One region of the Kosakonia oryzae genome, then DNA from elsewhere that is predicted to be linked to it. Evidence: predicted binding sites of a transcription regulator. Region 1 holds the regulator's gene; the other holds the start of a gene.
The links. The regulator PurR, encoded in region 1, represses purine synthesis genes. The targets are predictions, from matches to a motif close to CANGCAAACGTTTGCNTG.
Positions count from the first base shown of each region.

Region 1 (7,857 bases):
CATAATGCCACCTTCGATCACAGCTTTATGATGGCTGCTGCCGAGCGCGCGTCGCTGAAACGCAACCCTTTCCACCCGTTTGTCACCTTTGATACCGCATCGCTGAGCGGGCTGGCGCTGGGGCAAACCGTGCTGTCAAAAGCCTGCGCCGCCGCAGGCATTGCCTTTGACGCCTCGCAGGCGCATTCGGCGCTGTACGATACAGAGCAAACCGCCCTGCTGTTTTGCGAAATCGTGAACCGCTGGAAGCGTCTGGGCGGATGGCCATTGCCGCTCGCCGATGATTCACAGGCATAAAAAAAGCGACCACAGGGTCGCTTTTTTATTGGCGGAAACTTATTCCGCAGCCGGCTCGTCTTTATGATTTGCCGCCGCTTCTTTAATCAGCGATTGCAGTTCGCCGCGCTGATACATCTCAATGATGATATCGCAGCCGCCGACCAGTTCACCTTCCACCCACAACTGCGGGAAGGTTGGCCAGTTAGCGTATTTCGGCAGTTCTGCGCGGATGTCCGGGTTTTGCAGGATGTCCACATACGCGAAGCGTTCGCCACAAGCTGAAAGCGCCTGCACAGCCTGGGCGGAGAAGCCGCAGCTCGGCAGCTTCGGGGAGCCTTTCATATACAGCAGAATCGGGTTTTCAGCGATTTGACGCTGGATTTTCTCAAGGGTTGTGCTCATTGTCTTACTTCCTTCAACTTCTTCTACGGCTGAGATCTGACATTGTAACGGTTCAGACAAGCAACGGAAAATAACATTTTATTCACCGTTCATTATTTTATCGTCTGTCACGTAAAGTTGCCTTAAAAATATGACTTAACCCAACTCGCCCTGCTCAACTCTTAACCGTCATAGAAACGTTTTGCTGCTTTTTTTTGCGCTTGCTAACGAAACGAAGTTATAGATGCAAAAACAGTATTAACTTTTGTGCTTTTTATGGATTAGAATCGACGGGTTTTGAAAAACCATACGCAGGCATATTATATGCTTGCCATAACAGGGGATTGCTCAGTGGCGCGGATACCAAAAGCTTCGATCACGCTCTGTGCTTTGTTGTTCACCACGCTTTCTTTCACGCCATTGGCTAACGCCTCTGAACAGGCGCGAGCATCGGCCGTGCAAAAATCGCATCTGGCGAAAGCATCCGAACGTAAGAAAAAAACCACATCACAAAAAACATCAAAGAAAAGCGGTCGCAGTACGGCAGAAAAAACCACCAGTAAAAAAACAGCGGAACACAAGAAGTCACCGGCTAAGAAAAAAGTTTCCACCAGCAGCAAAGCCAGTCAGATCACCTCGCGTCGTAACAAAACCAGCCAGTTAAAACCTACAGAAGTCGCCTGGACGGAAAAATGCAGTACGCCGCGCAAAGGTCACAAGCCTCATTGTGTCAAAGTCAAAAAAACCACGACCATTGCTGAAGCGCATAAAGTGCGTATCCAGAAAGCCCAGAAAACGGCGATGTCGAAACTGATGAACCAGATTGGTAAACCTTACCGCTGGGGCGGCACCTCGCCGAGCACCGGTTTTGATTGTAGTGGTCTGGTCTATTACGCCTATAAGGATTTAGTGAAATTCCGCATTCCGCGCACCGCCAACGAAATGTATCACCTGCGTGATGCTTCGCCGGTGAATGTGGCAGAGCTGGAAAGCGGCGATCTGGTATTCTTCCGCACGCAAGGTCGCGGTACCGCCGATCACGTTGGCGTGTACGTTGGCAACGGCAAGTTTATCCAGTCTCCGCGCAGCGGCCAGGATATTCAGGTCACTTCCCTTAGCGAAGACTACTGGCAGCGCCATTACGTCGGCGCTCGCCGCGTCGTTACACCAAAAACCATTCGTTGATCTCATCGCCTGTCGTCACTGCGACAGGCGATGTTCTCTTTTTCCCGTCTCCGCGATTTGTTACTCTAAGCCTCACACTCAGTAGGGTTATTGGGTGTATTAAAATAATGAAGGAGAGTAGCAATGTCGTTCGAATTACCTGCATTACCGTATGCAAAAGACGCCCTGATGCCGCATATCTCAGCCGAAACGCTGGAGTATCACTATGGTAAGCACCATCAGACTTATGTCACTAACCTCAACAATTTGATCAAAGGCACCGCCTTCGAAGGCAAAACGCTGGAAGAGATCGTTAAGCACAGCGAAGGTGGCGTGTTCAATAACGCCGCGCAGGTCTGGAATCACACTTTCTACTGGAACTGCCTCGCGCCGCACGCTGGCGGTGAGCCGACTGGCGAACTAGCCGCTGCGATTGCTAAAACATTTGGCAGCTTTGCCGAGTTTAAAGCGCAGTTTACCGATGCCGCAGTGAAAAACTTTGGTTCAGGCTGGACATGGCTGGTGAAAAAAGCGGATGGCGGGTTGGCGATTGTCTCAACGTCCAATGCGGGAACACCGCTGACGACGAATGCGACACCGCTGCTGACTGTCGATGTCTGGGAACATGCTTATTACATTGACTACCGCAACGCCCGTCCGAACTACCTTGAACACTTCTGGGCGCTGGTCAACTGGACCTTCGTGGCGAAGAATTTCGCCGCATAAAACAAAGGAGGGGCATAGCCCCTCCTCTTTTTACTCGACTGCCGCACAGGCTCGTTCCGGCCGGGAGCGCCCGGAAAACAGCACCACCATCAGCCCAAGCCCGGCAATAATCGCCCCCATCACCGGGACAAAATCATAACCCAGACCGCCGGAGATCACCGCGCCGCCCGCAGCCGCACCGAGTGCGTTACCGAGGTTAAAGGCACCGATGTTCACTGAAGAAGAGAGCCCCGGCGCTTCATGTGCGACGCGCATTACACGCATTTGCAGCGGCGGAACCACGGCAAAGGTCGCAGCGCCCCAGACCACCATACTGATAGCCGCGCCCACTTCGCTGCGGGCCAGGAACGGAATGGCCAGCATGATGGCAATCAGCAGGATAAGAAAGCCTTTCAGCGTACCGGTTACCGAACGATCCGCCAGTTTGCCGCCAAGGTAGTTACCAATCGAGAAACCGACGCCAATCAGAACCAACATCCCGGTAACAAATACCGGCGTAGCATCAGTAATGGTGCGCAGCACCGGCGAAATATAGGTATAGAGCGTAAACATCGCGCCTGCACCGAGCACCGTCGTCAGCAGTGCCGACAGCACCTGTGGACGAACCAGCACGGACAACTCTTTGCGTACATCCGGACGTTCGCCCGTTCCGCCGCCAGGCAGCGAGAAGTAGAGGCTCAGCATAGCAACCAGGCCCAGCACGGCGGTCGCCATAAACGACATGCGCCAGCCGATGGTTTCACCCAGCCAGGTTGCAGCAGGCACACCGCCAATATTGGCGATAGTCAGCCCCATAAACATGGTCGCGACGGCGCTGGCTTGTTTCTCTTTTGCTACCACGCTTGCGGCAACAACCGAACCCAGACCAAAGAAAGCACCGTGGTTGAGGCTGGTGACGATGCGCGCCAACATTAAAGTGGTGTAGTCCGGCGCGATTGCCGACAGCACATTACCCAGCGTAAAGATCGCCATCAGAAAAATCAGCGCATTACGTCTGCCTCGGTGCGACAGCAGCAGCGTCATCAGTGGCGCTCCCACCATCACGCCAATCGCATAAGCGCTAATCAGCATTCCCGCCGCCGGAATGGAAACATCGACGCCACGGGCAATAACGGGCAGCAACCCCATCGGGGAGAACTCCGTTGTACCTATCCCAAAGGCGCCAATCGCCAGGGCAAGCAGAGGGAAATTAATTTTCATCGTTTGACTCCGAAAAAGCCGTGTCGGTTGGGGACACTGTCGCAGAAGTCAAAAGTATGACAGCAATCACAAAAAACAGAAGTTAGCAGAATGACAAAAGATTATTGCAGAAGTGATAACAATGGCGGGGAAAGCCGAGGGAGAAGGCTCTCCCTCGTGCCAGATCAATGCAGCGCGGCGGTCAGCCCACCGAAAACAATCAGGCTCAGAACAATGACGGTAGTGACCAAAGAATACTTCAGATCGGTGCTCATCAATTTTTCTCCATTTTCATTTCCCCACAAATAGTGGGTTTGCGCATTTTTGCACAAATAATCATAAAAATCTTGCAGGAATTCGGGGGAGATATGTTTTAGCGCTTCCCCTTTTGCTCAAGATAAGACAAAATTCGACGCTAAATTTATTAGCGTACCGGCCATTGACTCCCCTCCTGACGTTTAGTGTCTTTTTCCCGGCGTACCGCACTCACTTTGCTGGGGTTCAGGGTGATGGAAGGCAAACGTTTACCTTAAGTATTATCAGGAGCTTATGATATGGTCTGGAGTGATTTCTGATGGCAACGATTAAAGACGTCGCGAAACGAGCAAACGTTTCCACTACAACCGTATCTCATGTAATTAACAAAACGCGCTTCGTCGCTGAAGAGACTCGCAACGCCGTATGGGCAGCGATCAAAGAGTTACATTACTCCCCCAGCGCCGTGGCGCGTAGCCTGAAGGTCAATCACACTAAATCGATCGGTTTGCTGGCCACCAGCAGCGAAGCCGCCTATTTTGCCGAGATCATCGAAGCCGTAGAGAAAAAATGCTTCCAGAAAGGCTACACCTTGATCCTCGGCAACGCCTGGAACAGCCTTGAGAAACAGCGCGCCTACCTGTCGATGATGGCGCAAAAACGCGTCGATGGCCTGCTGGTGATGTGCTCCGAATACCCGGAGCCGCTGCTGAGCATGCTGGAAGAGTACCGTAATATTCCGATGGTCGTGATGGACTGGGGCGAGGCGAAAGCCGATTTTACCGACTCGGTCATTGATAACGCTTTTGAAGGCGGCTATATGGCCGGCCGCTATCTGATTGAGCGCGGGCATCGCGATATCGGCGTCATCCCTGGCCCGCTGGAGCGCAACACCGGCGCAGGCCGCCTCGCCGGTTTTATGAAGGCGATGGAAGAAGCGATCATCACCGTACCGGAAAACTGGATCGTACAGGGCGACTTTGAACCGGAATCAGGTTACCGGGCGATGCAGCAGATCCTCAACCAGTCACACCGCCCCACTGCCGTGTTCTGCGGCGGCGATATTATGGCGATGGGCGCGCTCTGCGCGGCGGATGAGATGGGGCTGCGCGTTCCCCAGGATATTTCGCTGATCGGCTATGACAATGTGCGCAATTCCCGCTACTTTACGCCCGCGCTGACCACCATCCATCAGCCGAAAGATTCGCTGGGTGAAACGGCCTTTACCATGTTGCTCGATCGTATTGTCAACAAACGCGAAGAGTCGCAGTCCATCGAAGTTCATCCGCGTCTGATCGAACGTCGTTCAGTGGCAGATGGCCCATTCCGCGACTACCGCCGTTAATCACCCCTGCGGGGGCCGCTACTGTGGCTCCCGCAACCATTCGCTGTTCAGCGTCTCACTGTCCCCCAGATACTCCAGCAGCCAGCTCAACGCCGGTGATGCGTCATTTTGTTGCCATGTCAGGCAGCAGGCCGCATCCGGAAACGGATTCTCCAGTTCCAGCGCCACCCAGTCGCCGCTGTCCAGCCGGGGACGGGCGAAATGCGCGGGCACCATCCCCACACACAGCCCGGCAGAAAGACAGGCTTCTGAAGAGGACCAGTCCGGCACGATGACCCGCTTCTGGTTATCCAGCAGCCAGGTAATACGTTTAGGCAACGAGCGCGACGTATCTTCCTGGATCAACGAGGGCCAGTTGCGCAACGTTTCATCGCTTAGCGGGCCGGGCATTGATGCTAGCGGATGGCGGCTGGAGACCACGCATTTCCAGCTCAGCATGCCCATATCACGAAACGCATACCGTCCACCGACCGGGATCGCCTGAGTCGCGCCAATCGCCACCTCAACGCGGCCATCTGCCAGCGCATCCCAGACACCGTTAAACACCTCCTGGTAAACCTGTAATTCGACGTCGTTAAAATGTCGGTAGAAATCGACGATCAATTGCCGTGTTCGCGCCGGTTTCACAATGTTATCCACGGCAATCGCCAGTTGACCGCGCCAGCCGTTAGCGATCTGTTGGCACTGCTGGCGGGTGATCTGCATTTTTTTGATAACAGATCGCCCCTCTTTTAAAAACCAGCTTCCGGCAGGTGTTAACTCCACATCGCGATGACGGCGTTCAAATAACGGAACCGCCAGCCACTCTTCCAGTTGGCGCACGGTATAGCTCACTGCTGAAGGCACACGGTGCAACTCCTGAGCGGCACCGCTGAAACTTCCGTTGCGTGCAACAGCATCAACCACTTCCAGTGAATATTCTGACCACATAATCTGCCTGCAAAAATTTTGAAATCACTGCGCAAATATTAGCGTTTCACAAGCGGAAAAGCACTCCTTACACTCGACAGCCCTGAAGAAGCAACAAGGTGAGAACTCAAATGCAACCTGGCAAAGGATTTTTAGTCTGGCTCGCGGGATTAAGCGTGCTCGGCTTTTTAGCCACCGACATGTACCTGCCCGCGTTCAGCGCGATACAACAAGATTTGCAAACCTCTCCGGCCATCGTCAGCGCCACGCTCAGTTTGTTTCTGGCTGGCTTTGCTGTCGCACAACTGGTGTGGGGGCCATTGTCGGATCGCTATGGTCGCAGACCCATTCTGTTGAGCGGGCTGGCCATTTTCGCGCTTGGCTGCCTGGGAACATTGTGGGTACGGGACGCCAGCCTGTTACTGGCGCTGCGTTTCGTACAGGCGATCGGCGTTTGTGCCGCTACCGTCAGTTGGCAGGCGCTGGTCACTGACCACTATCCGGCACACCGCGTTAATCGTATCTTCGCAACCATTATGCCGCTGGTGGGCCTGACGCCTGCACTTGCCCCTCTGCTGGGAGCCTGGATGCTGGAGCACTTCTCCTGGCAGGCGATTTTTGCCACGCTGCTGGCAATAACCCTTGTGCTGATGGTGCCCGCCTGGCGGTTGAAAACGCCCGCGCAGACTGCTGCGCTGCATGAACAACCGCTGACCTTTTTCGATCTGCTGCGCAATAAAGCGTATTGCGGCAATGTCATTATCTACGCCGCCTGCTCGGCCAGTTTTTTTGCCTGGCTGACCGGTTCGCCGTTTATTTTGCACGAGATGGGTTATGGTCCGTCAGTCATTGGTCTGAGCTACGTACCGCAGACCGTTGCCTTCCTGATTGGCGGCTATGGTTGCCGCGCCGCATTGCAAAAATGGCAGGGTTCGCGCCTGCTTCCGTGGCTGCTGAGCGCCTTTGGGCTAAGCGTGATTGCCACCTGGATCGTGGGTTTGCTGCCGCAGGCATCACTGACCGCACTGCTGATCCCGTTCTGTTTTATGGCAATGGCCAACGGCGCCATCTATCCTGTTGTGGTGGCACAGGCGTTACGCCCGTTTCCCCAGGCAACTGGCCGCGCAGCCGCGCTGCAAAATACGTTGCAACTTGGGTTGTGTTTCCTGGCAAGCCTGGTGGTTTCAGGGCTAATTGCCACGCCACTGTTTACCACCACCAGCGTGATGGTGGTGATGGTGCTGCTGGCGGCGTTTGGCTATCGCCAGCAACATCAGCGTAATACCGAAACGGTAAAAGATGAGGCTGTCTCCTCCTCTTCGCACGGGTGATTTGTTAACGACTATCAACAAGGAAGTGATTAGCTTGCTAACAGCTTTAAGTTGAATCACCAGATATTGAGGCCTATACTGATTTTCGGTTTTTAATAAATACGATAAATATTATGTAGTAACGGGCACCGGATTGTGCCCGTCATTCCAGGGACGGCCTTTCGGCAAGGGTCATCTCCCTTCCTCTGTTCTACGTCGGATATCAGCCTCACGGTGAAAACCGTGAGATTTCTCACAAGCCCGAAAAAGCGACTACGCTGTTTGAAGGTTCAGATCACTGCGAGTGAT
Region 1 is NZ_CP014007.2:3,015,390-3,023,246, forward strand. It holds gene rnt (ribonuclease T) at 1-297, shown strand, start outside; gene AWR26_RS14325 (Grx4 family monothiol glutaredoxin) at 337-681, opposite strand; gene AWR26_RS14330 (C40 family peptidase) at 1,012-1,845, shown strand; gene sodB (superoxide dismutase [Fe]) at 1,969-2,550, shown strand; gene AWR26_RS14340 (MFS transporter) at 2,581-3,750, opposite strand; gene cydH (cytochrome bd-I oxidase subunit CydH) at 3,915-4,004, opposite strand; gene purR (HTH-type transcriptional repressor PurR) at 4,304-5,329, shown strand; gene punR (DNA-binding transcriptional activator PunR) at 5,348-6,259, opposite strand; gene punC (purine nucleoside transporter PunC) at 6,370-7,569, shown strand.

Region 2 (7,857 bases), 450 kb from region 1:
CAGAACCGTATTCGCATGCTGAACCAGGGGCTGCAAAGCGTTTCGTTTGGTCAGGTCAACAGCGTGCGGCTGAATGTGAACGTGCGGGAAACCCACGCGACGCTGCTGGCGGTGCTTTCTGAACAGCATGAGCAGCATCAGGATCTGTTTAACAGTAACCGCCTGACCTTCTCGGAAGCGCTGGCGAAACTCTATCAGCGTCTGAATCCGCAAGTCGATATGGGCCAGCGGACGCCGCAAACCATCGGTGAAGAGCTGCTCGACTACCGCAACTATCTGGAGATGGAAGTGGAAGTTAACCGTGGTTCCGACGGCTGGCTGCGTGCGGAATCGGGTGCGCTGTCGACCGGTGAAGCGATCGGTACCGGGATGTCGATTCTGGTGATGGTGGTGCAGAGCTGGGAAGACGAAGCCCGTCGTCTGCGCGGCAAAGACATTTCGCCGTGCCGCCTGCTGTTCCTCGACGAAGCGGCGCGTCTTGATGCCCGCTCCATCGCAACGCTGTTTGAGTTGTGCGAGCGTCTGGAGATGCAGCTCATTATCGCGGCACCGGAAAATATCAGTCCGGAAAAAGGCACCACCTACAAACTGGTGCGTAAAGTCTTCCAGAATCATGAGCATGTACACGTCGTGGGGCTGCGCGGTTTTGCCGCCCAACTGCCGGAAACGCTCCCTGGTACGGCGGATGCCTCTTAACGATCGGGCAGATGACAAAGGCGACAGCGATGTCGCCTTTTTTATGACGGAAAGGGGCGCTGCGGCCTGTGCTTCATCTTTAAATTTCTTTACATTAGGTAAGGCAAATGCTTTTTTGTCTTTATATACTGAGAAAAGGTGACGCACACGTCACGCGCAATGTGAGAGAAACAGGGGGCAAGGGATGTTGCTTAAGAAGTTAAATGGTCGTCGGATGTCAGCGCTGAGTTTGTGCCTGGCACTGGCATTTGCTCCACTGTTCAGCGTACAGGCCGATGAGCCTGAAATAGTGCCGGTTGACAGTTCCGCCACGCCGGGCGATCAGCCGACCGTGTTACAGCAGCCGCAGGCACAATCGCCTGCTACCGCCATGTTAATCGGCGTGAAGCCTTATCCTGCCGGTGTTTCTGTGGCAGATGTTCGCGCACAGTTGCAGTCGCAATTGCCTGCCAACTGGACGCCCATCTTTATGAATCAACTGGCAGCCCTGTATGCCGCGCGCGGCCAGAAACCCATGTGGGATAACCGCGATGCGGTGCAGGCGTTTCAACAGCAACTGGCAGAAGTGGCGATTGCCGGTTTTCAGCCGCAATTCACCACCTGGGTTGAGCTGTTAACCGATCCGGATGTTTCCGGTATGGCGCGTGATGTAGTGCTCTCTGACGCCATGCTGGGCTATCTGCATTTTGTTGCCGGTATTCAGGCGAAAGGCCAGCGCTGGCTTTATAGCGACAAACCCTATGCGCTGGCAACGCCGGCGATTTCAGTGATCAATCAGTGGCAATTGGCGCTGGATAACGGTTCGCTGCCGTCATTCATACAGAGCCTTGCGCCACATCATCCGCAATATGCCGCCATGCACCAGTCACTGCTGACGCTGGTGGGGGATTCTCGCCCGTGGCCGCAAATCGCCAGTAACGTTACGCTGCGACCAGGGCAGTGGAGCAACGATGTTCCGGCGTTGCGCGAGATCCTGCAACGCACCGGCATGCTGGAAGGCGGGCCGAACATCGTGTTGCCTGGCGATCAGGTTGCAGTCAGCACCTCTGCGGCGTCGACCAGAAAAAAAGTACCGACGCGCGCGGCTTACGATCGGCAACTGGTTGAGGCAGTAAAACGCTTTCAGGCCTGGCAGGGGCTGCATGCCGATGGTGTGATTGGCCAGGGCACGCGTGACTGGCTGAATGTCAGCCCGTCGCAGCGCGCTGCATTGCTGGCGCTCAATATCCAACGGCTGCGTCTGCTGCCGGTGACGCTTTCCACCGGCATTATGGTGAATATTCCGGAGTACTCGTTGGTTTATTATCTCAACGGCAGCCAGGTGCTGGCGTCGCGGGTGATTGTTGGACGCCCCGATCGCAAAACGCCGATGATGAGCAGTGCGCTGAACAATGTGGTGGTCAATCCGCCGTGGAATGTACCGCCAACGCTGGCGCGCCAGGATATTCTTCCGAAGGTTCTGAACGATCCGACATACCTTGAACGCCACGGTTATACCGTGCTGCGCGGCTGGAACAGCAAAGAGGCGATCGACCCGTCAATGGTTGACTGGGCGACGATTACGCCATCGAATCTACCGTTCCGTTTCCAGCAGGCGCCGGGTGTACAGAACTCCCTTGGTCGTTACAAATTCAATATGCCGAGCTCTGATGCCATCTATTTGCATGACACGCCGAACCATAACTTGTTCCAGAAAGAGACGCGGGCGCTGAGTTCTGGTTGTGTGCGGGTGAATAAGGCGTCTGAACTGGCAAATATGCTGTTGCAGGATGCTGGATGGAACGATACGCGTATCTCTGATGCCTTAAAGCAGGGAGATACCCGTTACGTAAATATTCGACACAATATCCCCGTGAATCTCTACTATCTGACTGCGTTTGTGGGGGCCGATGGTCGCACGCAGTATCGTACAGATATTTACAATTACGATCTTACTGCGCGATCGGGCGCACAAATCTTGCCAAAAGCTGAACAATTAATCAGATAAATGAAGCAGTTTGGCGAATAGCATTGTCGTAATAACTGGCAATAAACGGGCTTTGTAAGCTACAAAGCCCGTCGTTGCTGGGGGGAGGCTGCCTTGACGTGGCGTTTGTAGCCCGGTAAGGTGCCTTTCGTGCGCTAAAAAGTGCATAAATTACGTTTAACTTTGCTTATCTATAGAATTTATTATCATGGATAAATTTGACGCTAATCGCCGCAAACTGCTGGCGTTGGGTGGGGTTGCTCTTGGCGCCGCCATGTTACCAACGCAGGCGTTTGCTACCCTTTCCACGCCACGACCGCGTATTCTGACGCTGAATAATCTGAATACCGGAGAGTCTATTAAAGCTGAGTTCTTTGATGGCAGAGGCTATATTCAGGATGAATTAGCAAAACTGAATCATTTTTTCCGTGATTACCGCGCGAATAAAATTAAAACCATCGATCCTCAGTTGTTTGACCATCTCTTTCGCCTGCAGGGGCTGCTGGGAACACGCAAGCCTGTGCAACTCATTTCCGGCTATCGTTCTGTTGATACCAATAATGAACTACGCGCGCACAGCCGCGGCGTGGCGAAACAGAGTTACCACACCAAAGGCCAGGCCATGGATTTCCATATTGAAGGGATTGCTCTGAGTAATATTCGCAAAGCAGCGTTATCTCTGCGCGCGGGTGGTGTAGGATACTACCCCAGCAGCAACTTTGTGCATATTGATACCGGCCCGGTGCGGCACTGGTAAACCTCAGAGGAGCAGTATGAACTATCGTATTATTCCGGTTACCGCGTTCTCACAGAATTGTTCGTTAATCTGGTGTGAACAGACTCAACTTGCCGCCGTGGTCGATCCTGGCGGCGATGCACAGCGTATTATCGCCGAAGTGGATGCTTCCAGCGTGACGCTGACGCAAGTTCTGCTCACGCATGGTCATCTTGATCATGTGGGTGCGGCAGCCGAAGTGGCGCAGCATTACGGTGTGCCGATTATTGGCCCGGAAAAAAATGATGAGTTCTGGTTGCAGGGGCTGCCCGCCCAAAGCCGGATGTTTGGTCTGGATGATTGCCTACCGCTGACGCCCGACCGCTGGTTAAATGAAGGCGATACGGTTACCGTCGGTAAGGTGACATTGCAAGTATTGCATTGCCCGGGTCATACGCCGGGACATGTGGTGTTTTTTGATGCGCAGTCGCGTTTGCTGGTTTCTGGCGATGTGATCTTTAAAGGCGGTGTTGGGCGCAGCGATTTCCCGCAGGGGAATCATGCGCAGTTGATTGATTCAATCAAACGTAAATTACTGCCTCTTGGCGATGACGTTACCTTTATTCCTGGACACGGGCCAATGTCGACGCTGGGCAATGAACGGCTGCACAACCCGTTCCTGCAGGATGAATTACCGGTGTGGTAAATAAAAAAGGGTCGCTTCGGCGACCCTTTCTGTATGCGTTACATTTTACAGTACGGCGACAATCGCTTCGCACAGCGGCGACATATTATCCGGCGTCATACCTGCAACGTTGATACGCCCGGAAGCGACAGCGTAAATGCCAAACTCTTCGCGCAGACGCAGCACCTGCTCTTTGGTCAGGCCGCTGAACGAAAACATACCGTTCTGACGGGTAATAAAGCTGAAATCGCGGTTTGCCCCTTTCTCCTGCAGCGTATTCACAAACAGCAGGCGCATACGCTGAATACGCTGGCGCATATCGGTCAGCTCCTGTTCCCAGATCGCGCGTAGTGCGTCATTGCTGAGAATGGTTGCCACGATAGAAGCGCCGTGTGCCGGTGGGTTAGAGTAGTTGGCGCGGATCACGGATTTCATTTGGCTGAAGGCGCGATCGGCGTTTTCTGCATCCGCCGCGACCAGCGTACAGGCACCGACACGCTCGCTATACAGACCGAAGTTTTTGGAGAATGAGCTGGCGACGAGAAACTCTTTATGCAGCGCAGCAAACGCGCGCAGGCCTTCAGCATCTTCTTCCAGACCGCGGGCAAACCCCTGATAGGCGAAATCGAACAGCGGCAACCAGCCTTTCTCAATGGAGAGTTTCGCCAGCGTTTCCCACTGCTCAAGCGTAGGATCGATACCCGTCGGGTTATGGCAGCAACCATGGAACAGCACCACATCGCCAGCCTGCGCATTGTTCAGGCTCGCCAGCATACCGTCGAAATCCAGCGCGTGGTTCTGCGCATCGTAATAGTTATATTCGCAGACTTCGAGGCCAGCGGAGTTGAAGACGCCCTTATGGTTCGGCCAGCTTGGATTGCTTACCCAGACGCGCTTAACGGCGGTGTTTTTGGCCAGGAAATCTGCCGCGACGCGCAGCCCGCCGGTGCCGCCCGGAGTCTGTGCGGTACGTGCACGTTTGTCATTGATAATCGCGCTGCCTTTGCCGAACAGCAGTTCCTGGGTGCAACGGCCAAACTCAGGAATACCATCGATGCTGAGGTAGTTCTTGGTGGCTTCATTTTCCAGCAGGTACTGTTCTGCTTTCTTCACGCTGGTTAATACCGGGGTCTTGCCGGTTTCATCTTTATAAACACCGATCCCTAAGTTGATTTTATTGGGGCGTTCATCGGCGCGAAACAGATCGGCCAGACCCAGAATAGGGTCGGCAGGGGCAGCGGTTATATTCTCAAACATGACGAGGTTCCATTTTGATGACAGAAGGGAGATCCGCTATCAGGGTAACGGCTGACGCACGAATTGCCAACCGTTTGCGATAAAAAGCACGATGCTTTTCAAAAGTCGTCGGCATTTTTGTTTCAGGCATAAAAAAACAGGGCCGGAGCCCTGTTTGATATGCATATAACAGTCGAGGGGTGACTGATTAGAACTGGTAAACGATACCAACTGCAACGGTGTCGTCAGAACCTACGCCCAGTTTGTTGTCTTTATCAATCTGGTTGATGATGTAGTCAACATAGGTGGACATGTTTTTGTTGAAGTAGTAGGTTGCGCCCACTTCTACGTAGTTGATGAAATCTTCGCTGCCAATGCCTTCAACATCTTTCGCTTTAGATTTGTAGTAAGCGATGGACGGACGCAGACCGAAGTCGAACTGGTACTGTGCTACAACAGAGAAGTCCTGAGTTTTGTTCAGGTAACCATTCTGTGCAACACCGCTTGGCAGTTTGGTTTTCAGGCGAGTTGCGTTGTGGGTTTCTTCATACAGAGCGGCCAGGTAGATGTTGTTTGCGTCATATTTCAGACCAACAGCCCACTGCTCAGCTTTTTCGCCAGAAGTACCGTAATCTTTCAGAGCCTGCTGTACGTTAGTACGGTCAGCCGCGCCGTAAGCACCAACGATACCGAAACCGTTGAAGTCGTAGCTTACAGAAGAAGCCCAGCCGTCGCCGTTGGAACGTGTAATGTCGTTTGCATCATCAGTCAGGGAAGTTGCACGCTCGTTTTTACCCAGGTACTGAACGCCGAAGTTCAGGCCGTCAACCAGACCGAAGAAGTTGCTGTTACGGTAAGTAGCCAGACCACCGTTACGGCCTGCGAAGAAGTTATCGCTGGCACCAGTGTCGCCACCGAATTCTGGCAGCATGTCAGTTACGCCAATTGCATCGTATACCAGACCGTAGTTACGACCGTAGTCGAAAGAACCTAAATCGCCAGCTTTCAGACCTGCAAATGCCAGACGGGTTTTGTTACCATCTTGAGCATCAGTACCGCCTTCAGAGTTGTTGCCCTGGAAGTTGTATTCCCACTGGCCGTAACCAGTCAACTGGTCGTTGATTTTTGTTTCGCCTTTAAAGCCCAGACGAGCGTAAGTCTGATCGCCATTGCCGCCGTAGCTGTTGTCGCCGTTGTCTTTAGAGAAGTAGTGCAGACCTACTGCTTTACCGTAGATATCTACTTTGTTGCCATCTTTGTTATAGATCTCAGCAGCGTTAGCTGCACCCGCTACCAGCAGGGCAGGGATAACCACTGCCAGGATATTGCGCTTCATCATTATTTATTACCCTCATTGGTTTTTTTTGGACACCTGCCACTGCCGCCAATAATTTCCGTCAATAAAAATTTACGGAACTATTGATGAGAGTTTGGTGTCTTTCTGTGTCTGAGAGGCATCTTTCCAAACATATAATCGTTTCGCTAGCCTGAAAGTGCTACAAATGTCTTAAAGCGGTAACAAAAAGAAATATTGTGTAAAAAAGTATGAATTTACGGGAACTTTGTGAACCATCTCAAAGTTCAGCACCAACCGCTGATAAAAACGGCACTTCCATTCCTATTTATATGAATTACTTATATTTAATTGAGATAATGTCTTTCCCTGGTATGGAACCATTCTCATCTTGCTTTTTCTTATAACAGGATTTAGCCGTCTGGATAGCTGTATATTTTTTGTCCAAATGTGCTAATTAACAGTCAGACATATCCCGCAATAACTCGACGGGGTGTTTTTTGTACAGAGTTATTTCAGCCGTAAAAATGCGCAAAGAAAGGTAAGGATGGCAGGATTGCCGACGATGATGTCGAAAAGTTGTTAACGAAGGTTGACAGGAAAAGGATAAGAAAAAGGCCAGCGCGGAAGCTGGCCTTTTCTGTTTATCAGAATGTCGCGCTGCGTGGCGTGCGCGGGAACGGAATCACGTCACGAACGTTCTGTACGCCAGTGACATAGGCGATCAGACGCTCGAAGCCGAGACCGAAACCAGAGTGTGGAACCGTGCCGTAACGGCGCAGATCGCGATACCACCAGTAGTCCTCTTTATTCAGACCCATTTCGGCCATACGCGCATCCAGTACATCAAGACGCTCCTCACGCTGCGAACCACCGATGATTTCACCGATGCCCGGAGCCAGCACGTCCATCGCGGCAACGGTTTTACCGTCATCGTTCAGGCGCATATAGAATGCTTTAATATCTTTCGGGTAGTTTTTCACCACCACCGGCGCTTTAAAGTGTTTCTCTGCCAGATAGCGTTCATGCTCGGAGGCCAGGTCAACGCCCCAGTAAACCGGGTTCTCGAATTTCTCGCCGCATTTTTCAAGAATAGCGACGGCGTCGGTGTAGTCCACCTGCGCGAAATCCGCTGCGATGAAACGCTCAAGACGGCCAATTGCGTCTTTATCGACACGTTCCTCAAAGAACTTCAGATCGTCGAGACGCTCTTCCAGCACCGCTTTGAAGGCATATTTCAGCATGGCTTCTGCCAGACGGGCGTT
Region 2 is NZ_CP014007.2:3,465,211-3,473,067, reverse strand. It holds gene mukB (chromosome partition protein MukB) at 1-696, shown strand, start outside; gene ldtD (L,D-transpeptidase) at 881-2,683, shown strand; gene AWR26_RS16595 (YcbK family protein) at 2,871-3,419, shown strand; gene AWR26_RS16590 (MBL fold metallo-hydrolase) at 3,436-4,083, shown strand; gene AWR26_RS16585 (amino acid aminotransferase) at 4,129-5,319, opposite strand; gene ompF (porin OmpF) at 5,507-6,637, opposite strand; gene asnS (asparagine--tRNA ligase) at 7,240-7,857, opposite strand, start outside.
Region 2: the regulator PurR is predicted to act here: its motif matches at 5,383-5,400, upstream of AWR26_RS16585 (amino acid aminotransferase).